One region of the Escherichia sp. E4742 genome, then DNA from elsewhere that is predicted to be linked to it. Evidence: predicted binding sites of a transcription regulator. Region 1 holds the regulator's gene; each other region holds the start of a gene.
The links. Region 1 encodes PurR, which represses purine synthesis genes. Its sites were predicted from a motif close to CANGCAAACGTTTGCNTG; they were not measured.
Positions count from the first base shown of each region.

Region 2: purE (5-(carboxyamino)imidazole ribonucleotide mutase) is a predicted target of PurR. The motif match lies at 3,439-3,456, and genes of this name have one in related genera.
Region 3: purM (phosphoribosylformylglycinamidine cyclo-ligase) is a predicted target of PurR. The motif match lies at 4,315-4,332, and genes of this name have one in related genera.

Region 1 is NZ_CP040443.1:4,771,242-4,778,605, forward strand. Features, by position in the region: gene sodB (superoxide dismutase [Fe]) at 14-595, shown strand; gene FEM44_RS23215 (MFS transporter) at 751-1,920, opposite strand; gene cydH (cytochrome bd-I accessory subunit CydH) at 2,086-2,175, opposite strand; gene purR (HTH-type transcriptional repressor PurR) at 2,474-3,499, shown strand; gene punR (DNA-binding transcriptional activator PunR) at 3,496-4,428, opposite strand; gene punC (purine nucleoside transporter PunC) at 4,541-5,752, shown strand; gene cfa (cyclopropane fatty acyl phospholipid synthase) at 6,041-7,189, shown strand; gene FEM44_RS23245 (riboflavin synthase) at 7,241-7,364, opposite strand, start outside.
Region 2 is NZ_CP040443.1:3,573,910-3,581,273, forward strand. Features, by position in the region: gene FEM44_RS17170 (DUF2877 domain-containing protein) at 1-571, shown strand, start outside; gene FEM44_RS17175 (carbamate kinase) at 568-1,461, shown strand; gene purK (5-(carboxyamino)imidazole ribonucleotide synthase) at 1,795-2,862, opposite strand; gene purE (5-(carboxyamino)imidazole ribonucleotide mutase) at 2,859-3,368, opposite strand; gene lpxH (UDP-2,3-diacylglucosamine diphosphatase) at 3,485-4,207, opposite strand; gene ppiB (peptidylprolyl isomerase B) at 4,210-4,704, opposite strand; gene cysS (cysteine--tRNA ligase) at 4,878-6,263, shown strand; gene FEM44_RS17205 (metal-dependent hydrolase) at 6,299-6,820, opposite strand; gene ybcJ (ribosome-associated protein YbcJ) at 6,929-7,141, opposite strand; gene folD (bifunctional methylenetetrahydrofolate dehydrogenase/methenyltetrahydrofolate cyclohydrolase FolD) at 7,143-7,364, opposite strand, start outside.
Region 3 is NZ_CP040443.1:501,049-508,412, reverse strand. Features, by position in the region: gene ppx (exopolyphosphatase) at 1-331, opposite strand, end outside; gene ppk1 (polyphosphate kinase 1) at 335-2,401, opposite strand; gene purN (phosphoribosylglycinamide formyltransferase) at 2,574-3,215, opposite strand; gene purM (phosphoribosylformylglycinamidine cyclo-ligase) at 3,215-4,252, opposite strand; gene upp (uracil phosphoribosyltransferase) at 4,567-5,193, shown strand; gene uraA (uracil permease) at 5,282-6,571, shown strand; gene FEM44_RS02450 (DnaA inactivator Hda) at 6,667-7,364, shown strand, end outside.

The sequences.
Region 1 (7,364 bases):
AAGGAGAGTAGCAATGTCATTCGAATTACCTGCACTACCATATGCTAAAGACGCTCTGGTTCCACACATTTCTGCGGAAACCATTGAGTATCACTACGGCAAACATCATCAGACTTACGTCACTAACCTGAACAACCTGATTAAAGGCACCGAGTTTGAAGGTAAATCACTGGAAGAGATTATTCGCAGCTCTGAAGGTGGCGTATTCAACAACGCAGCTCAGGTCTGGAACCACACTTTCTACTGGAACTGCCTGGCACCGAACGCCGGTGGCGAACCGACTGGCGAAGTCGCTGAAGCTATCGCCGCATCTTTCGGTAGCTTTGCCGATTTCAAAGCACAATTTACTGACGCTGCAATCAAAAACTTTGGTTCTGGCTGGACCTGGCTGGTGAAAAACAGCGATGGCAAACTGGCTATCGTTTCTACCTCTAATGCTGGTACTCCGCTGACCACCGATGCGACCCCGCTGCTGACCGTTGATGTCTGGGAACACGCTTATTACATCGACTATCGCAATGCGCGTCCTGGCTATCTGGAGCACTTCTGGGCGCTGGTGAACTGGGAATTCGTAGCGAAAAATCTCGCTGCATAATAACTGATGGCAAATGCAACATTGCCTGACGCGCTACGCTTATCTGGCCTACGCGGATCACCAATGTAGGTCGGTTAAGGCGCTTGCGGCAAGATAAAACGTAATTTGCCTGCAAACTGTAACGCAGAAGGTATCCCCTTCTGCGTTTTGTTTTATTAGCTGTTGGCAACGCAAACTGCTTCAGGTTGTTTTCTGGCTGACATAAACACCAGCAACAATGCCAGTCCTGCGACAATCGCCCCCATCACCGGCACAAAACTGTACCCCAGACCACCCGAAATCACTGCGCCACCTGCCGCGGCACCCAGAGCATTGCCCAGGTTAAAGGCACCAATATTCACTGAGGAAGACAGCCCCGGCGCTTCGCTGGCAACTCGCATCACACGCATCTGTAACGGTGGTACAACCGCAAAAGTTGCTGCGCCCCACACCACCATGCTGATAGCCGCACCAAACTCATTACGCGCCAGGAACGGAATCGCCAGCATAATCACCATCAGCAGCAACAAAAAGCCTTTCAGCGTGCCGTTGACCGAACGATCTGCCAGTTTACCGCCTAAATAGTTACCGATAGAAAACCCGACGCCAATCAGCACCAGCATGGCTGTTACGAACACCGGCGTTGCGTGGGTGATACTTTGCAGTACTGGTGAAATATAGGTGTAGAGGGTAAACATTGCGCCAGCCCCCAGTACCGTCGTCAGCAAGGCTGATAACACCTGCGGACGCATCAATACAGCCAGCTCTTTTTTCACTTCCGGTCGAGCTCCTGCGCCGCCTTTCGGTAACGAGAAGAACAGGCTAATCATTGAAATTACGCCCAGCCCCGCCGTTGCCAGAAACGACATCCGCCAGCCAATAGTTTCGCCAAGCCAGGTCGCCGCAGGAACACCGCCAATATTTGCCAGAGTTAAGCCCATAAACATAGTGGCGACAGCGCTGGCCTGTTTGTGTTTAGGCACAACGCTTGCGGCCACGACTGAACCCAAACCAAAGAATGCCCCGTGATTCAGACTGGTCAGAATGCGTGAAAGCATCAGCGTCATATAATCCGGCGCGATGGCGGAAAGCACGTTGCCAAGAGTGAAAATGGCCATCAGGAAAATAAGCGCACTGCGCCTGGCGCGATGAGACAGCAGTAATGTCATCAGCGGCGCGCCAACCATCACGCCAACCGCATAGGCGCTGATTAACATGCCCGCAGCAGGAATCGAGACATCCACACCGCGCGCAATGACGGGTAAAAGGCCCATTGGCGAGAACTCCGTTGTCCCGATACCAAACGCGCCAACTGCCAGCGCCAACAACGGATAGTTAATTTTCATGTCTAATCTCCACCTCTTCGCGTCATTACACGATATTCATCAAAGTGGCGAAAGCATGACAGCAATCACAAAAAATTGAAAATAACAAAAAGAGAAAACACTTTTGCCATTTTGCTAACAAAAGGGAAGAGAGTGCGAGGGAGGATGCGCTCCCTCGAAGGGAAATCAGTGCAGCGCGGCAGTCAAACCTACGGCCACGATCAAACCGAGGACAATAATGGTTGTTACCAGTGAAAATTTAAGGTCGGTACTCATCAAGTTTTCTCCTTTTTTATTACCCTACAAAAAGTGATATTACGCATTTTTACACACTGTGAAGAAAAAATCTCCCGCCATTTATAATGATAAGTGTTTTTACCACTTCCCCTTTTCATCAAGATCGGCCAAAATTCCACGCTTACACTATTTGCGTACTGGCCATTGACCCCTTCCTGACGCTCTGTGTCGTTTTTCCGGCGTACCGCAACACTTTTGTTGCGCGTAAGGTGTGTAAAGGCAAACGTTTACCTTGCGATTTTGCAGGAGCTGAAGTTAGGGTCTGGAGTGAAATGGAATGGCAACAATAAAAGATGTAGCGAAGCGAGCAAACGTTTCCACTACAACTGTGTCACACGTTATAAACAAAACTCGTTTCGTCGCTGAAGAAACGCGCAACGCCGTGTGGGCAGCGATTAAAGAATTACACTACTCCCCTAGCGCGGTAGCGCGTAGCCTGAAGGTTAACCATACCAAGTCTATCGGCTTGCTGGCGACCAGCAGCGAAGCAGCCTATTTCGCGGAGATCATCGAAGCGGTTGAAAAAAATTGCTTCCAGAAAGGTTACACGCTGATCCTCGGCAACGCGTGGAACAATCTGGAGAAACAGAGAGCCTATCTGTCGATGATGGCGCAAAAACGCGTCGATGGCCTGCTGGTCATGTGTTCTGAGTATCCGGAACCGTTGCTGGCGATGCTGGAAGAGTATCGCCATATCCCGATGGTGGTAATGGACTGGGGCGAAGCAAAAGCCGACTTTACCGATGCGGTCATCGATAACGCGTTTGAAGGCGGCTACATGGCCGGACGCTATCTGATCGAACGCGGCCATCGCGAAATTGGTGTCATCCCTGGCCCTCTGGAACGTAATACCGGCGCGGGTCGTCTGGCAGGGTTTATGAAGGCGATGGAAGAAGCGATGATCAAGGTGCCAGAAAACTGGATTGTGCAGGGTGACTTTGAACCTGAATCGGGTTATCGCGCCATGCAACAAATCCTGTCGCAGCCACACCGCCCTACTGCGGTTTTCTGTGGTGGCGATATCATGGCAATGGGCGCACTTTGCGCTGCTGATGAAATGGGTCTGCGCGTACCACAGGATGTTTCGCTGATCGGTTATGATAACGTACGCAACGCCCGCTACTTTACCCCGGCGCTGACCACTATCCATCAGCCAAAAGATTCACTGGGCGAAACGGCGTTCAACATGCTGTTGGACCGTATCGTCAACAAACGCGAAGAACCGCAGTCTATCGAAGTTCATCCGCGGCTTATTGAACGCCGCTCCGTGGCTGACGGTCCGTTCCGCGACTATCGTCGTTAATCATCCGTTGCGGGAGTCTCTTCCGGCTCCCGCAGCCACTCCTTATTCAGCGTCTCACTATCGCCGAGATACTCCAGCAACCAGGTTAACGCTGGCGACATATCATTCTGCTGCCATGTCAGGCAACATGCCGAATCAGGGAATGGATTTTCCAGTTCTAACGCCACCCATTTTCCCTCATTAAGCCACGGTTTGGCGAAATGCGTAGGCACCATGCCAATGCATAAACCGGCCGAGATACAGGTTGCCGATGATTCCCAGTCAGGTACGACAAGCCTTTTTTGGTTATCCAGCAGCCAGGTAATTCGTTTGGGCAACGTCCGCGACGTGTCTTCGCGCACAAGCGACGGCCAGTTGCGCAACGTGTCATCGCTGAGCGGCCCATTCATCGACGCAAGCGGATGATGACTGGCAACAACGCAACTCCAGCTCAACATTCCCATATCCCGGAAGGCGTAACGGCCACCGACCGGAATCGCTCGTGTCGCGCCAATCGCCAGTTCCACGCGCCCGTCGGAAAGCGCATCCCAGACGCCGTTGAACACTTCCTGAAAAACCAGAAGTTCGACGTCATCAAAATGGCGATAGAAATCAACAATCATCTGCCGCGTGCGTTCTGGCCTGACAATATTATCTACCGCGATAGCTAATTGACCGCGCCAGCCGTTCGCTATCTGCTGACATTGTTGGCGGGTGATCTGCATTTTTTTGACAACAGAGCGCCCTTCTTTGAGAAACCACGCCCCGGCAGCGGTCAGTTCCACGTCACGATGACGCCGTTCAAACAGCGGCACCGCCAGCCACTCTTCCAGCTGACGCACGGTATAGCTGACCGCAGAAGGAACGCGATGCAACTCCTGGGCTGCAGCGCTAAAGCTGCCATTTCGCGCCACTGCATCAACCACTTCGAGAGAATATTCAGACCACATAGTTTGCCTGCAAAATTTTTGAAACCAGTCATCAAATATTACCGTTTCACAACAGGAATTTCACTCCCTACACTTTGCGACGGTGTTTAATTGAGGAATTTAGAGAATATACATGCAACCTGGGAAAAGATTTTTAGTCTGGCTGGCGGGTTTGAGCGTACTCGGTTTTCTGGCAACCGATATGTATCTGCCTGCTTTCGCCGCCATTCAGGCCGACCTGCAAACGCCTGCGTCTGCTGTCAGTGCCAGCCTTAGTCTGTTCCTTGCCGGTTTTGCCGCTGCCCAGCTCCTGTGGGGGCCGCTCTCCGATCGTTATGGTCGTAAACCTGTGTTATTGATCGGCCTGACAATTTTTGCGCTGGGTAGTCTGGGGATGTTATGGGTGGAAAACGCTGCCACGCTGCTGGTATTGCGTTTTGTACAGGCAGTGGGTGTCTGTGCCGCGGCCGTTATCTGGCAGGCATTGGTGACGGATTACTATCCTTCACAAAAAGTTAACCGTATTTTCGCGACCATTATGCCTTTAGTGGGGCTTTCTCCGGCGCTTGCTCCGCTGTTAGGTAGCTGGCTGCTGGTCCATTTTTCCTGGCAGGCGATTTTCGCCACTCTGTTTGCCATTGCCGTAGTGCTGATTCTGCCCATTTTCTGGCTTAAACCCACCACGAAAGCACGCAATAATAGTCAGGATGGACTGACCTTTACCGATCTGCTGCGTTCAAAAACCTATCGCGGGAATGTGCTGATTTATGCGGCCTGTTCAGCCAGTTTCTTTGCCTGGCTAACCGGTTCACCGTTTATCCTCAGCGAAATGGGCTACAGTCCGGCAGTAATCGGATTAAGTTATGTTCCGCAAACCATCGCGTTTCTTATTGGTGGTTACGGCTGTCGCGCCGCATTGCAGAAATGGCAGGGTAAGCAGTTGTTACCGTGGCTGCTGGCGCTGTTTGCCGTCAGCGTGGTAGCAACCTGGGCTGCGGGCTTCATTAGCCATGTGTCGCTGGCCGAAATTCTGATCCCATTCTGTGTGATGGCCATTGCCAACGGGGCAATCTACCCGATTGTGGTCGCCCAGGCGCTACGCCCCTTCCCGCATGCGACTGGCCGCGCTGCTGCATTGCAGAATACCCTGCAATTGGGTCTGTGCTTCCTCGCAAGCCTGGGGGTTTCCTGGCTCATCAGCGTCAGCACGCCGCTGTTCACCACCACCAGCGTAATGTTATCGACTGTGGTGCTGGTTGCCATCGGCTATAAGATGCAACATCAAACTGAATCTCACTGCCAGAATCATGGCGAGACGGAAGTCGCACATAGTGAATCACATTGATCTATAGCGATATCGTTATAATTAGGCTGCTAACAAAATTTTGTTGTATGATTGAGATTAGCAGCCTATACTGAGTTCCAGTTGTTAATATTACGATAAATATTATGTTTTTACGGGGACAGGAGCGTTCCCGGGTCACTATGGATGGTCATTTCGGCAAGGGTTCCTCCTTTCCTCTGTTCTACGTCGGATTATAGACTCGCGGTTTTCCTGCGAGATTTCTCACAAAGCCCAAAAAGCGTCTACGCTGTTTTAAGGTTCTGATCACCGACCAGTGATGGAGAAACTATGAGTTCATCGTGTATAGAAGAAGTCAGCGTACCGGATGACAACTGGTACCGTATCGCCAACGAATTACTTAGCCGTGCAGGCATCGCCATTAATGGCTCTGCCCCGGCAGATATTCGAGTTAAAAACCCCGATTTTTTTAAACGCGTTCTACAGGAAGGATCGTTGGGGTTAGGCGAAAGTTATATGGATGGCTGGTGGGAATGTGACCGACTGGATATGTTTTTTAGCAAAGTCTTACGCGCTGGGCTTGAAAACCAACTCCCCCATCATTTCAAAGACACACTACGCATTGCTGGAGCACGGCTCTTCAATCTGCAAAGTAAGAAGCGTGCCTGGATAGTAGGTAAAGAGCATTACGACCTTGGTAATGACCTTTTCAGCCGTATGCTGGATCCCTTCATGCAGTATTCCTGCGCTTACTGGAAAGATGCCTATAATCTGGAATCTGCCCAACAAGCGAAGCTCAAAATGATTTGTGAAAAATTGCAGTTAAAACCGGGCATGCGGGTTCTGGATATCGGCTGCGGTTGGGGCGGACTGGCGCATTACATGGCGTCTAATTATGACGTAAGTGTGGTTGGTGTCACGATTTCTGCAGAACAACAGAAAATGGCCCAGGAACGCTGCGCAGGTCTGGATGTCACCATTTTGCTACAGGATTACCGTGACCTGAACGACCAGTTTGACCGTATTGTTTCGGTTGGTATGTTCGAGCACGTCGGACCGAAAAATTACGATACCTATTTTGAGGTGGTGGATCGTAATCTGAAGCCAGAAGGCATTTTCCTGCTACATACTATCGGCTCGAAAAAAACCGATCTGAATGTTGACCCGTGGATTAACAAATATATTTTCCCGAATGGTTGCCTGCCTTCTGTACGCCAGATTGCGCAATCCAGTGAACGACACTTTGTGATGGAAGACTGGCATAACTTTGGCGCTGACTATGACACGACGTTGATGGCCTGGTATGAGCGATTCCTCGCCGCCTGGCCGGAAATTGCCGATAACTACAGTGAACGCTTTAAACGGATGTTTACGTATTATCTGAATGCTTGCGCTGGTGCCTTCCGCGCCCGTGATATCCAGCTCTGGCAAGTGGTGTTCTCACGTGGGGTCGAAAGCGGCCTTCGCGTTGCGCGTTAAGTGTTATTTCATCGCCCCCATTTTGGGGGCGATGTCATTTCAAATGCAGTCTTATTTCTTTTCCCGTGCCGCCAACACACGTTCTACAGTATCGACCACGGCCTGAGTTTGCGGATCGATTTCGATATTGACGCGTGCACCGAGTTTTTTCTTACCGAGAGTGGTACGTTCCAGC
Region 2 (7,364 bases), 1.2 Mb from region 1:
CCTCGGGCGTTTCACGGTTAAACAGCCACAGCGTTATTGTTTGCTACGTATTACGCCGCCTGCGCATCCTCAACCGCTTGCAGCAGCATGGATGCAACGCGCGGAGGAAACCGGGCTTTTTGGACCACTGGCGATGGCGGTAAGCGATCCGCTGCCTGCTGAATTACGCCAGTTTCGCCACTGTTTTCAGGCCGCGCTCAATGGCGTTAAGACCGACTGGCGGCACTGGCTGGGCAAAGGTCCTGGCTTAACGCCAAGTCATGATGACACGCTGAGCGGAATGCTGCTGGCGGCCTGGTATTTTGGTGCTTTAGATTTGTGCTCTGGTGGCCAGTTTTTTTCCTGTTCCGACAATCTTCAACTCGTTACCACGGCGGTGAGCGTCAGTTATTTGCGTTACGCCGCGCAAGGATATTTCGCCTCGCCACTCCTGCACTTTGTTCATGCTCTGAGTTGCCCGAAACGTACCGCTGCGGCGACTGATTCGCTGCTGGCGCTGGGGCATACGTCAGGGGCAGATACATTGCTGGGATTCTGGCTTGGTCAACAATTATTACAAGGAAAACCATGAAAACTCTGGTTGTAGCTCTTGGGGGCAACGCCTTACTCCAGCGCGGTGAGGCGCTGACGGCAGAAAATCAATATCGCAATATCGCCAGTGCTGTACCCGCGTTGGCACGCCTGGCCCGTTCTTATCGGCTGGCGATTGTTCACGGCAACGGGCCGCAGGTGGGGCTGCTGGCGTTACAGAATCTGGCGTGGAAAGAGGTGGAGCCGTATCCGCTGGATGTGCTGGTGGCGGAAAGTCAGGGGATGATTGGCTATATGCTGGCGCAAAGTTTGCGCGCGCAGCCGCAGATGCCGCCTGTGACGACGGTGCTGACACGCATTGAAGTATCGCCTGATGATCCGGCGTTTCTGCAGCCAGAGAAATTTATCGGCCCGGTTTACCAGCCTGAAGAACAAGAGGCTCTGGAAGCGGCTTACGGCTGGAAGATGAAACGTGATGGCAAATATTTACGCCGGGTGGTGGCATCTCCGCAACCGCGTAAAATTCTCGACAGCGAAGCCATAGAGTTGTTGCTCAAAGAGGGGCATGTGGTGATTTGCAGTGGCGGCGGCGGTGTTCCGGTCACGGAAGACGGGGCAGGGAGCGAAGCAGTGATTGATAAAGATCTCGCCGCTGCGTTGCTTGCCGGGCAGATTAATGCCGATGGACTGGTGATCCTCACCGATGCCGATGCGGTTTATGAAAACTGGGGAACGCCGCAGCAACGCGCTATTCGCCATGCCACGCCGGATGAGTTAGCGCCATTTGCCAAAGCCGATGGTTCGATGGGGCCGAAGGTAACGGCGGTGAGTGGTTATGTCAGAAGCCGTGGTAAACCCGCGTGGATTGGGGCGTTATCGCGGATTGAAGAAACGCTGGCGGGCGAGGCGGGGACTTGTATTTCGCTGTAGTCGTAGGCATCCGGCAATCGGCGCACCATGCCTGATGCGACGCTGGCGCATCTTATCAGGCCTACAATGGGTGCCGGATCGGTAGGTCGGATAAGGCGTTCACGCCGCATCCGGCAATCGGCGCACCATGCCTGATGCGACGCTTGACGCGTCTTATCAGGCCTACAATGGGTGTCGGATCGGTAGGCCGGATAAGGCGTTTACGCCGCATCCGGCAATCGGTGCACCATGCCTGATGCGACGCTGGCGCATCTTATCAGGCCTACAATGGGTGCCGGATCTGTAGGCCGGATAAGGCGTTTACGCCGCATCCGGCAAGAATATGAGCACCAGTTAACTGAACTTACTCTGCGCCCACATCACGCCGCTGGCATACTCGGGCGGCAGCAGCGGGATTAATGCTTCCAGCGTTGCGGTCAGACGCGATGTGTCGCTGTCGGTCAAATTCAGATGGCCTACTTTACGCCCCGGACGGACTTCTTTGTCGTACCAGTGCAGATGCACCAGCGGCAGTTTCAGCCAGTCATAATTCACATCGCTACCAATCAGGTTGATCATCACCGACGGACTATTCACAACCGGTTGCGGTAACGGCAGATCGGTAATCGCCCGCAGATGCAGCTCAAACTGGCTGATGCTGGCACCGTTTTGCGTCCAGTGACCACTGTTATGCACACGTGGAGCCAGTTCGTTGATCAACAGACCTTGCGGGGTGACAAAACACTCCATCGCCATCACGCCCACATAGCCCAGCTCCTGCATAATCGCCGACAGCATCTCTTCGGCCTGCGCTTGTTGCTGTGCATTGGCCTGCGGGAAAGCGACGCTGGTGCGCAAAATACCGTTCTGATGCAGGTTATGCGTCAGCGGATAAAACACTGTGCTGCCGTCAAAGCCGCGCGCGCCAACCAGCGACACTTCGCCAGAGAAGTTAATGCCCTGCTCGACAATACATTCGCCGTAGCATTCAGCCGGTAACTGATCGGTTTCATCGGCACGTAAACGCCATTGACCGCGACCGTCATAGCCGCCAGTGCGACGCTTAACAATCGCCAGCTCACCTGAACGATCAAACACCGCAGGCCACTCGCTGCGATCGGCAAGTAACTGCCACGGTGCGGTCGGCAGGTGGAGCTTATCGAAAAGCTGCTTCTGAGTCAGACGGTCGGCAATAATCGGGAATACATCGCGGTTCACAAATGCCGGATGGCGCGCCAGTTCGCGGGTTAATGCGGTTTCCGGCCAGCGTTCGATCTCAGCGGTAATCACACTTTGTTGAAAAGGCACCGCCGCCGGTTCAGCGTCCAGCCCGACCGGCCAGACAGCAATGCCTAACGGTTCGCCTGCCTGACGCAGCATACGGCCTAACTGCCCGTTACCGAGGACGCAAACCTGTTTCATGCCGCACCTCGCGGGTCCGGGTTTTCCAGCACTTCGTCGGTCTGGGCTTTGCGCCAGTCATTCAGACGCTGGTGCAGTTCTTTATCATGAGTCGCAAGAATTTGTGCTGCCAGTAACGCCGCGTTTGCCGCGCCAGCTTTACCAATCGCCAGCGTACCTACCGGAATGCCGCGCGGCATTTGTACGATGGAGTAGAGGCTATCGACACCGCTCAGTGCGGCGCTCTGTACTGGCACGCCCAGCACTGGCACCAGCGTTTTGGCGGCAATCATGCCCGGCAGGTGCGCTGCGCCGCCCGCGCCCGCAATAATCACCTGATAACCGTTCTCTTCGGCGCTTTCGGCGAAGCTGAACAGTTTATCGGGGGTGCGGTGAGCAGAAACCACTTCAACGTGGTGCGGGACATTCAGGATTTCGAAGATTTCGGCGGCGAACTGCATGGTAGCCCAGTCGCTTTTGGACCCCATCACGATGGCGACACGCGCCGGATTATTGCGGGAAGACATGCGTCTTAAAACTCCTGTGGTGCACAACTCTCGGCTTTAGAGGGCACAGAGAATAGCACGGAAAGAGAGCAAGGAAAACGGTTGCGTGGCTGTGGAATCAGCAAAGTCGCGGGTATTTAAAATGGAAAATGAATCAGCTCAACGTCATCCGCCGTGACTTTCACCATCGAACCTTCCGTATGCCAGGCACCGAGTACCACGCGAAAAGCAGGTTGCTGATTGGCGATAAGTTCATGGACCGCCGGGCGATGCGTATGCCCGTGGATCAGCCATTGCACCTGATGCTTTTCCATCGCACTGACCACCGCGTTTTGGTTAACGTCCATGATCGCCAGCGATTTACTGCTGTTGGCTTCTTTACTGTTCGCTCGCATTCGTGCAGCAATACGTTTGCGCACAAACAACGGCAGGGCGAGGAATAGCGTTTGTAGCCACGGTTTGTGGACTTTGGCGCGAAATGCCTGATAACCCGCGTCATCGGTGCACAGCGTGTCGCCATGCATAATCAGCACCCGACGACCATAAAGTTCGAGCACCTTTTCTTCCGGCAATAACGTCATGCCGCTTTCACGGGCAAAGCGTTTGCCGAGCAGAAAATCACGGTTGCCATGAATGAAATAACAGGGAACGCCGGAATCGGACACCGCTTTGATTGCCGCCGCTATCTGGTGATGGAGTGGGTTGGGATCGTCGTCGCCAATCCATGCTTCAAAAAGATCGCCAAGAATATATAGCGCGTCGGCCTTACGGACTTCTCCCGCTAAAAAACGCAGAAAACCGGCGGTGATCGCCGGTTCTTCCACGCAGAGATGAAGGTCTGCAATAAAGAGTGTCGCCACGATTACTCGCTAACGGTCACGCTTTCAATGATAACGTCTTCTTTTGGCACGTCCTGGTGCATACCGCTACGACCGGTTGCAACACCTTTGATTTTGTCTACCACGTCCATGCCTTCAACCACTTCAGCAAACACGCAGTAGCCCCAACCTTGCAGGCTTTCGCCAGAGAAGTTCAGGAAGTCGTTATCAACTACGTTGATGAAGAACTGCGCAGTTGCAGAGTGCGGAGCCTGAGTACGCGCCATTGCCAGCGTACCACGGGTGTTTTTCAGACCGTTGTTGGCTTCGTTTTTGATCGGTTCTTTGGTGGCTTTCTGTTTCATGCCCGGCTCAAAACCGCCGCCCTGAATCATAAAGCCGTTGATAACACGGTGGAAAATGGTGTTGTTGTAAAAACCTTCGCGGCAGTAGTCCAGGAAGTTTTTAACTGTTTCAGGTGCTTTATCGTCAAAAGTTTTGATGACAATATCGCCGTGATTGGTGTGGAAAGTAACCATTTTTGCATCCTGTTCCGTTTGATTGGTGCTTCAACCCGGTTCGGGTCATATATAGGGTGGTGTTATAGCATAACCGCACGATCGGATCATCTCGCAATGTATGCTGAATCGCGCGGGAAATATGGGTATTATACGCAACTCAATTACCCACACATGTCTAAACGGAATCTTCGATGCTAAAAATCTTCAATACTCTGACACGCCAAAAAGAGGAATTTAAGCCTATTCACGCCGGGGAAGTCGGCATGTACGTGTGTGGAATCACCGTTTACGACCTCTGTCATATCGGTCACGGGCGTACCTTTGTTGCCTTTGACGTGGTCGCACGCTACCTGCGTTTCCTCGGCTACAAGCTGAAGTATGTGCGTAACATTACCGATATTGATGACAAAATCATCAAGCGCGCCAATGAAAATGGCGAAAGCTTTGTGGCGCTGGTGGATCGCATGATCGCCGAAATGCACAAAGATTTTGATGCCTTGAACATTCTGCGCCCGGATATGGAGCCGCGTGCAACGCACCATATCGCAGAAATTATTGAACTCACTGAACAACTGATCGCCAAAGGTCATGCTTATGTGGCGGACAACGGCGACGTGATGTTCGACGTACCGACCGATCCAACCTATGGCGTGCTGTCGCGTCAGGATCTCGACCAGTTGCAGGCAGGCGCGCGCGTTGACGTGGTCGACGACAAACGCAACCCGATGGACTTCGTTCTGTGGAAGATGTCGAAAGAGGGCGAACCGAGCTGGCCGTCTCCGTGGGGCGCGGGTCGTCCAGGCTGGCACATTGAGTGTTCGGCAATGAACTGCAAACAGCTGGGTAACCACTTTGATATCCACGGCGGCGGTTCAGACCTGATGTTCCCGCACCACGAGAACGAAATCGCCCAGTCCACCTGCGCGCACGATGGTCAGTACGTTAACTACTGGATGCACTCCGGCATGGTGATGGTTGACCGCGAGAAAATGTCAAAATCGCTGGGTAACTTCTTCACCGTGCGTGATGTGCTGAAATACTACGACGCGGAAACCGTGCGTTACTTCCTGATGTCCGGTCACTATCGCAGCCAGTTGAACTATAGCGAAGAGAACCTGAAACAGGCGCGTGCGGCGCTGGAGCGTCTCTACACCGCGCTGCGCGGCACAGATAAAACCGTTGCGCCTGCCGGTGGCGAGGCGTTTGAAGCGCGCTTTATTGAAGCGATGGACGACGATTTCAACACCCCGGAAGCCTATTCCGTCCTGTTTGATATGGCGCGTGAAGTGAACCGTCTGAAAGCAGAAGATATGGCAGCGGCGAATGCAATGGCGTCTCACCTGCGTAAACTTTCCGCTGTATTGGGCCTGCTGGAGCAAGAACCGGAAGCGTTCCTGCAAAGCGGTGCACAAGCAGACGATAGCGAAGTGGCTGAGATTGAAGCGTTAATTCAACAGCGTCTGGATGCCCGTAAAGCGAAAGACTGGGCGGCTGCGGATGCGGCGCGTGACCGTCTTAACGAGATGGGGATCGTGCTGGAAGATGGCCCGCAAGGGACCACCTGGCGTCGTAAGTAATTGCGCTATTGCCGGATGCGAGTTCTCGCATCCGGTTATCGCCTGCGCCACCACAACATTCCCATCAGCACCATCCCCGGCAACCATACCCACATCAATTCAGAAATTATCACCTGATGCCCGTAAGGCGTGGTGTAACGAGACAAAGCAAACGGCGCGACTTTAATCACCTGCCAGGGAGCGAAAAAGCGTTCATCTGACCACGGCCACAGCCAGTCAACACCCTTACCGCCAGTGGTTACCGAATCCAGCAAACTGTGCGATAACAACGAGACGGTTAAAAACAGCCAGCAGCGAATCAGCCCAGCCCTGAACCATCGGCGTCCAATCAGCACGCATAACAGCGGGACAACAAACGCAAACACCAGCGAATGGGTAAACCCGCGATGACCAAAAACATTGCCGTAAGCAACGCCAAATTTAAACGACAATACGTCGGCATCGGGCAGCATCGCCAGGACGATTCCGGCAAATAACAGGCGCGGAGGGATAATTTTCGACCCCAGGCCTAAGCCCAGACAAAGGGGGACTGCGGCGTGAGTAATAACGGTTGGCATGATGATCGCTTCAGCAAAGTGTCGACGCTATCAGCATGTATGAAAGCGACGAAGAGGGCAAAGGTCTGAAAAGAGAATCGGCCTGCGTACAGGCAGGCCGAAGTGGGCTCAGGCAACAACCTGTACGCTGTGACCTGCAAAACTCACTGTCTGACCGGCGACGATTTTGCAACGTTTACGCGTTTCAACTTCGCCGTCGACTTTTACCTGGCCTTCGGCAATCGCGATTTTCGCCTGCGCGCCGCTTTCGCTCCAGCCTTCCAGTTTCAGCAAGTCGCACAGCTCAACGTGCGGATGTTTACCTAAAGAAAATGTAGCCATGTTACTCACCCTGTGGATCATGATATTCAACGCACGCCTGTAGCGTGTTTTCAATCAGCGTGGCAACCGTCATCGGGCCAACGCCGCCGGGGACAGGCGTAATCCAGGAGGCGCGTTTAGCCGCGTCTTCAAACACTACGTCGCCCACAACTTTGCCATTTTCCAGACGGTTGATGCCGACATCAATCACAATTGCGCCTTCTTTGATCCAGTCACCTGGAAT
Region 3 (7,364 bases), 850 kb from region 1:
AGGGAATAACCTTTTCGGCGCGTTTCAGAAAATCAGTAGCGTTCAGCGCCTGACGCAGTGTATGTGTCCCGACAATGCAGACACTAGAGGGAGAGAAACCTTGCAAGCGTTCGGCAAACAGCGACAGACAGCTTAAACCGCGCGTCATCGCCTCCTCACTCAACATATTATCTGGCCCCAGACCATCTGCCAGGTGTACCCGTTGTTTCAGGCGGCCAATAATCTGCATGGCGCCATCCACCACACGGGCAATAACCATGTGGAAACTGTTTGAACCAAGATCGACCGCAGCAAACTCCTGCGGGCGAGGGGATTTGTCGTGTATTGGCATAGGTTATTCTGGTTGTTCGAGTGATTTTATGTAGTCGTAGATCGCCAACTGCGCCCGAACTTTCCGGCGATTACCGCGGGGAACGTAGCGATTACTGAGTTCTTTATCGATATAACGTGCTTTCACCGTATCGCTGAACAGAATATCTACGATATCCAGTACCCGCTGCTTCAGCCGCGGGTCGAGCAGCGGCGTAGCCACTTCAATACGATAATCAATGTTGCGCGTCATCCAGTCGGCGGAAGAAAGGTAAACCTTTTTATCGCCACCATTTTCAAAAATATATACCCGATCATGTTCAAGGTAACGGTCAACAATGCTGATAGCACGAATATTGTCGCTAATGCCTTCCAGATTGGGGATCAGCGAACACATCCCGCGTACCAGCAGATTTACCGGCACGCCGGAACTGGATGCCGCATACAGACGATCGACCAGTCCTTTATCGACCAGGTTATTCAGTTTCAGAGTAATACCGCTGGGCAGCCCTTGTTGTGCGTTGGCGATCTCGCGATCCACCATTTCATACAACAGACGGCGGGAGTTTTGCGGCGACACCATTAAATAATCAAATGTCACCGGACGGTATGGGTTTTCAATAAAGTTGAACACCCGCCGCACTTCGTTGGTGATGCGCGCATCGGCGGTCAGCAGCGAATAGTCGGTATAAAGACGTGCGGTTTTTTCGTTAAAGTTCCCGGTCCCAATATGCGCGTAACGCACGACTTCACCGTTTTCTTTACGTGAAATCAGGAACAGTTTGGCGTGAATTTTCAGCCCCGGCGCAGAGAAGATAACGTGCACGCCAGCTTCGGTTAGTCGCTTCGCCCAATGAATGTTAGCTTCTTCGTCAAAACGTGCCTGTAGCTCAACCACCACGGTCACTTTCTTGCCGTTGTGCGCAGCGTGGATCATCGAGTCGATGATGCGTGAATCTTTTGCCACACGGTAAATGTTGATTTTAATCGCCAGCACGCTCGGATCGAACGAGGCCTGACGCAACAGTTCCAGTACGTGCTCAAAGGTGTGATAAGGGTAATAGAGCAGAACATCGCGTTCGCGAATGGCATCAAAACCGTTGCGGAACTGGGCTTTATCAAACCAGATATGGCGTAAACGCGGCAGTGGTTTGTTAACCAGATTCGCTTTGCCGACATTAGGGAAATTAATAAAGTCTTTGAAATTGTGGTAACGGCCGCCAGGGACGATAGAGTCGTAACGGGAAATAGTCAGTTTTTCACGCAATACTTCAACCAGCGCGTTAGGCATATCACGCTGATAAACAAAACGTACGGGTTCTGCGGTTAGACGCTGCTTCAGACTGGAAGACATCAGCTCCATCAGGCTGGCCTCCATCTCGTGTACTAAATCGTATTCGGCGTCGCGGGTCATCTTCATCGAATAAGCGTTCAGCGCGTCATAATCAAAGAAGCCTTTGAAGATATCATCAAGGCAGTAACGCAGGATATTATCCAATAAAATCATTGGTTTGCGTCGACGCGGTGCTTCCGGCGGCAAATTCACAAAGCGCGGAACTTTATCCGATGGGATCTCCAGTAGCGCGTAACGGATTGTATCGCCACGAATAATTTCCACCGCCAGATAGGTATAATCATCTTTCAGAAACTGCACTAAGTCAGTGTCAGGATTGATTAAAATCGGCGTAATATGCTGGCGCAGATACTGCTTAAAATAATGACGCAGCCAGTTTTGTTGATTAACGGAGAGTTGGCGTTCATTAATCAGGAAGATCTGGTTACGCGCCATCTCCAGTAGCAGTTCATTGTAAAGGCCGTCAAATTCCTGATCGGCTTTCAGCACGCGGGATTGAATTTTGCCCAGCAAATGGCGGGAATGAGAGTTAGAACCTTGTTCTTCGCTAATAATGATACGTCGCTTCAGTTCAGCGAAGCGAACTTTATAGAACTCATCAAGGTTATTGGAATAGATCCCAAGAAAACGCATCCTTTCAATCAGCGGGTTAGATTTGTCCGCCGCTTCCTGAAGCACGCGTTCATTGAACGATAACCAACTGAGCTCTTTCTCGATGTATAGCTTTTCCTGACCCATTACCACTTTTACTCCGTTTTATTCACGGGACACTGCCTGGATATTATGGCGAGCAATGTTGGCAGATGTCCAACTATGCCAGAAAAGGGGGAAAAAAACTGCTGAAGCCTGCGATTTACAGGATAAATGAGAAGGGCCAGCAGTAGCGCTGGCGCTTTAAATATGCGTAAGATTACTCGTCGTCGGCGGCGTAGCCCTGCGGTGGAAGACGCTGATCATCCAGCCACGCGGCGTTTTCATGCATCTTCAGACGACCATCAACAAACCAGCTAATGACCAACGGGTAAATAGCATGTTCCTGAGTTTGCACGCGAGCGGTGATTTCATCTTCCGTATCACCGGCAAAAACCGGAACTTTAGCCTGCAAAATCACCGGGCCGCCGTCCAGCTCATCGGTGACGAAATGCACTGATGTACCGTGTTCTTCATCGCCATTTTCCAGCGCCTGACGATGGGTATGCAAACCGGGATATTTCGGTAGCAGGGAAGGGTGAATGTTCAACAAACGCCCGGCGTAGTGGGAAACAAACGCTGGGCTGAGAATGCGCATAAAACCGGCCAGAACTACAACATCGGGTGCGTACACGTCGATTTCGTGCATCAATTCCCGATCATAGTCTTCTCGACTGTCAAATTGACTGGCAATAAGCGTATGCGTTGCGATCCCTGCTGTGCGGGCGCGCTCAAGGCCGAACGCGTCGGCCTTATTGCTGAAAACTGCCCGTAGGGTGCCTTTAATTTTGTTGGTTTTGCAGGCATCAATAATTGCCTGCAAATTACTTCCGTTGCCGGAAATAAGCACCACAATATTCATTATTCGATAACCACGCGTTGTTCGGAATCAGAAGCTTTGATGATACCGATTTTCCACGCGTTTTCACCGTTGGCATTGAGCAGGGCGAGAGCTTTGTCCACTTCCGGAGCAGGTAGGGCGATAACCATCCCGACGCCGCAGTTGAAGGTACGATACATTTCATGGCGGCTGACGTTACCTGCTGTTTGCAGCCAGTTGAACACTGCCGGCCACTGCCAGGAGGATTCATCAATCACTGCCTGAGTGTTTTCAGGTAATACGCGAGGAATGTTTTCCCAGAAACCGCCGCCGGTCAGGTGCGCAATGGCGTGAACATCAACCTTTTCAATCAATTCCAGCACTGACTTCACATAAATACGGGTTGGCGCCAGCAGATGATCGGCTAAAGGTTTTCCGTCCAGCTCTGTAGTTTGCGGGTCGCAACCGCTGACTTCGAGAATTTTGCGTACCAGCGAGTAACCGTTCGAGTGCGGGCCGCTGGAGCCGAGCGCAATAAGCACATCGCCGTCGCTAACTTTAGAACCATCGATGATTTCTGATTTTTCTACCACCCCAACACAGAAACCAGCGACATCGTAATCTTCGCCGTGATACATCCCCGGCATTTCTGCCGTTTCGCCACCCACCAGTGAACAGCCCGATTGCAGGCAACCTTCCGCGATGCCGCTAATCACCGCTGAAGCGGTATCAACATCCAGTTTTCCGGTTGCGTAATAGTCGAGGAAAAACAGCGGTTCTGCGCCTTGCACCACCAGGTCATTAACGCACATGGCGACCAGATCAATACCAATGGTGTCGTGACGTTTTAAGTCCATCGCCAGACGCAGTTTGGTGCCTACACCGTCAGTGCCGGAAACCAGCACAGGTTCACGATATTTTTGCGGCAATGCACACAGCGCACCGAAGCCGCCCAGACCGCCCATGACTTCCGGACGACGCGTTTTCTTCACTACGCCTTTGATTCTTCCAACCAGAGCATTACCCGCGTCAATATCAACACCGGCATCTTTGTAGCTAAGAGAGGTTTTATCGGTCACTGCTTGGGTCCCCACGCGTTACTTGCGGTAGAAAAATAAAATTCGGCGCAATTCTAACAGGGAAAGCAAACGTTTGCGAGACTGCTTTACATAACCTTTTTCTGCCTACCAGGCAGCGTAGTAGCGCATAAATAAACGTATTGAATGATTGTATTGTGAGATAATGGAAATAAATAACCATTTGAATGTGAAGTGATTTTTTTATCAAACAGTTGTTGGTTTGCCTAAAGTCAACGAAAATTATATTGCCGCCTTAAAAAAAGGCGGTATAATCCGTCGATTTTTTTTGTGGCTGCCCTCAAAGGAGAAAGAGTATGAAGATCGTGGAAGTCAAACACCCACTCGTCAAACACAAGCTGGGACTGATGCGTGAGCAAGATATCAGCACCAAGCGCTTTCGCGAACTCGCTTCCGAAGTGGGTAGCCTGCTGACTTACGAAGCGACCGCCGACCTTGAAACGGAAAAAGTCACTATCGAAGGCTGGAACGGCCCGGTAGAAATCGACCAGATCAAAGGTAAGAAAATTACCGTGGTGCCAATTCTGCGTGCGGGTCTGGGGATGATGGACGGTGTTCTGGAAAACGTTCCGAGCGCGCGCATCAGCGTAGTCGGTATGTACCGTGATGAAGAAACACTGGAGCCGGTACCGTACTTCCAGAAACTGGTTTCTAACATCGATGAGCGTATGGCGCTGATCGTTGACCCAATGTTGGCAACCGGTGGTTCCGTTATCGCGACCATCGACCTGCTGAAAAAAGCGGGCTGCAGCAGCATTAAAGTGCTGGTGCTGGTGGCTGCGCCAGAAGGTATCGCTGCGCTGGAAAAAGCGCATCCGGACGTCGAGCTGTATACCGCATCGATTGACCAGGGGCTGAATGAGCACGGATACATTATCCCGGGCCTCGGCGATGCTGGTGATAAAATCTTTGGTACGAAATAACGAATAAAAAATAATTAAAGCCGACTTTAAGAGTCGGCTTTTTTTTGAGTAAAGCGCCTATAACACATAATATACAGAGGATAATACTATGACGCGCCGTGCTATCGGGGTGAGTGAAAGACCGCCACTTTTACAGACAATCCCGCTTAGTTTACAACATTTGTTCGCCATGTTTGGTGCAACCGTCCTGGTGCCCGTCTTATTTCATATCAACCCGGCGACCGTACTGTTATTTAACGGTATCGGAACGCTGCTGTATCTCTTCATCTGTAAAGGGAAAATCCCGGCTTATCTTGGTTCGAGCTTTGCCTTTATTTCTCCGGTGTTATTGCTGTTGCCGTTGGGTTATGAAGTCGCGCTGGGCGGCTTTATTATGTGCGGCGTGCTGTTCTGTCTGGTTTCTTTTATTGTGAAGAAAGCAGGGACTGGCTGGCTGGATGTGCTGTTTCCTCCAGCGGCAATGGGGGCAATCGTTGCTGTCATCGGTCTGGAGCTGGCGGGCGTGGCCGCTGGCATGGCTGGCTTACTCCCGGCTGAAGGGCAAACGCCAGATTCCAAAACCATCATTATCTCCATTACTACCCTTGCGGTTACGGTTTTAGGTTCCGTTCTGTTCCGCGGTTTCCTGGCGATTATCCCGATTTTGATTGGCGTGTTGGTGGGGTACGCGCTCTCCTTCGCAATGGGTATTGTCGATACCACGCCGATTATTAACGCTCACTGGTTTGCTCTGCCGACCTTTTACACGCCGCGCTTTGAGTGGTTTGCCATTTTGACCATTCTGCCTGCGGCGCTGGTGGTTATTGCCGAACACGTGGGGCATCTGGTGGTAACGGCTAACATCGTGAAAAAAGATCTGCTGCGCGATCCGGGCCTGCACCGTTCCATGTTCGCTAACGGCCTGTCGACCGTTATCTCCGGGTTCTTTGGTTCCACGCCAAACACCACTTACGGGGAAAACATCGGCGTTATGGCGATCACCCGCGTCTACAGTACCTGGGTAATCGGTGGTGCGGCGATCTTCGCCATTCTGCTCTCCTGTGTTGGTAAACTGGCTGCTGCTATCCAGATGATCCCACTGCCGGTGATGGGCGGCGTTTCGCTGCTGCTTTACGGTGTCATCGGCGCTTCTGGTATTCGTGTACTTATTGAATCGAAAGTGGACTACAACAAAGCACAGAACTTGATCCTGACTTCCGTGATCCTGATCATCGGCGTCAGCGGCGCGAAGGTAAACATCGGTGCGGCAGAGCTGAAAGGTATGGCGTTGGCGACCATCGTCGGCATTGGCTTAAGTCTGATCTTTAAATTGATTAGCGTGCTCCGTCCGGAAGAAGTGGTGTTGGATGCAGAAGACGCCGATATAACAGAAAAATAATGTCGCGGCCGGGCAGTAATGCTGCCCGGTTCAAACATGATGGAATTCTGTGGTAAACTTCTCGTGATTTTGTGAAATCCCTGGTTGAGGTATCTCTGAACACACCGGCACAGCTCTCTTTGCCACTTTATCTTCCTGACGACGAAACCTTTGCAAGTTTCTGGCCGGGGGATAACTCCTCTTTACTGGCCGCGATGAAAAACGTGCTGCGTCAGGAACATAGCGGTTACATCTATCTCTGGGCACGCGAAGGCGCGGGGCGCAGCCATCTGCTGCACGCGGCTTGCGCGGAATTGTCGCAGCGTGGCGATGCGGTAGGTTATGTCCCGCTGGATAAACGCACCTGGTTTGTTCCGGAAGTGCTCGATGGTATGGAACAACTGTCGCTGGTTTGCATCGACAATATTGAGTGTATTGCTGGCGATGAGTTGTGGGAGATGGCGATTTTCGATCTCTACAATCGGATTCTGGAGTCAGGTAAAACACGGTTGCTGATCACTGGTGATCGTCCACCTCGTCAGTTGAATCTGGGGTTACCGGATCTTGCGTCACGTCTCGACTGGGGGCAAATCTACAAGTTGCAGCCACTTTCTGATGAAGACAAATTGCAGGCATTACAGTTACGCGCCCGTTTGCGTGGTTTTGAACTGCCGGAAGATGTGGGACGTTTCTTGCTGAAGCGGCTCGACAGAGAGATGCGCACGCTATTTATGACGTTGGATCAGCTGGATCGCGCATCGATTACGGCACAACGTAAGTTGACCATTCCGTTTGTGAAAGAGATCCTGAAGCT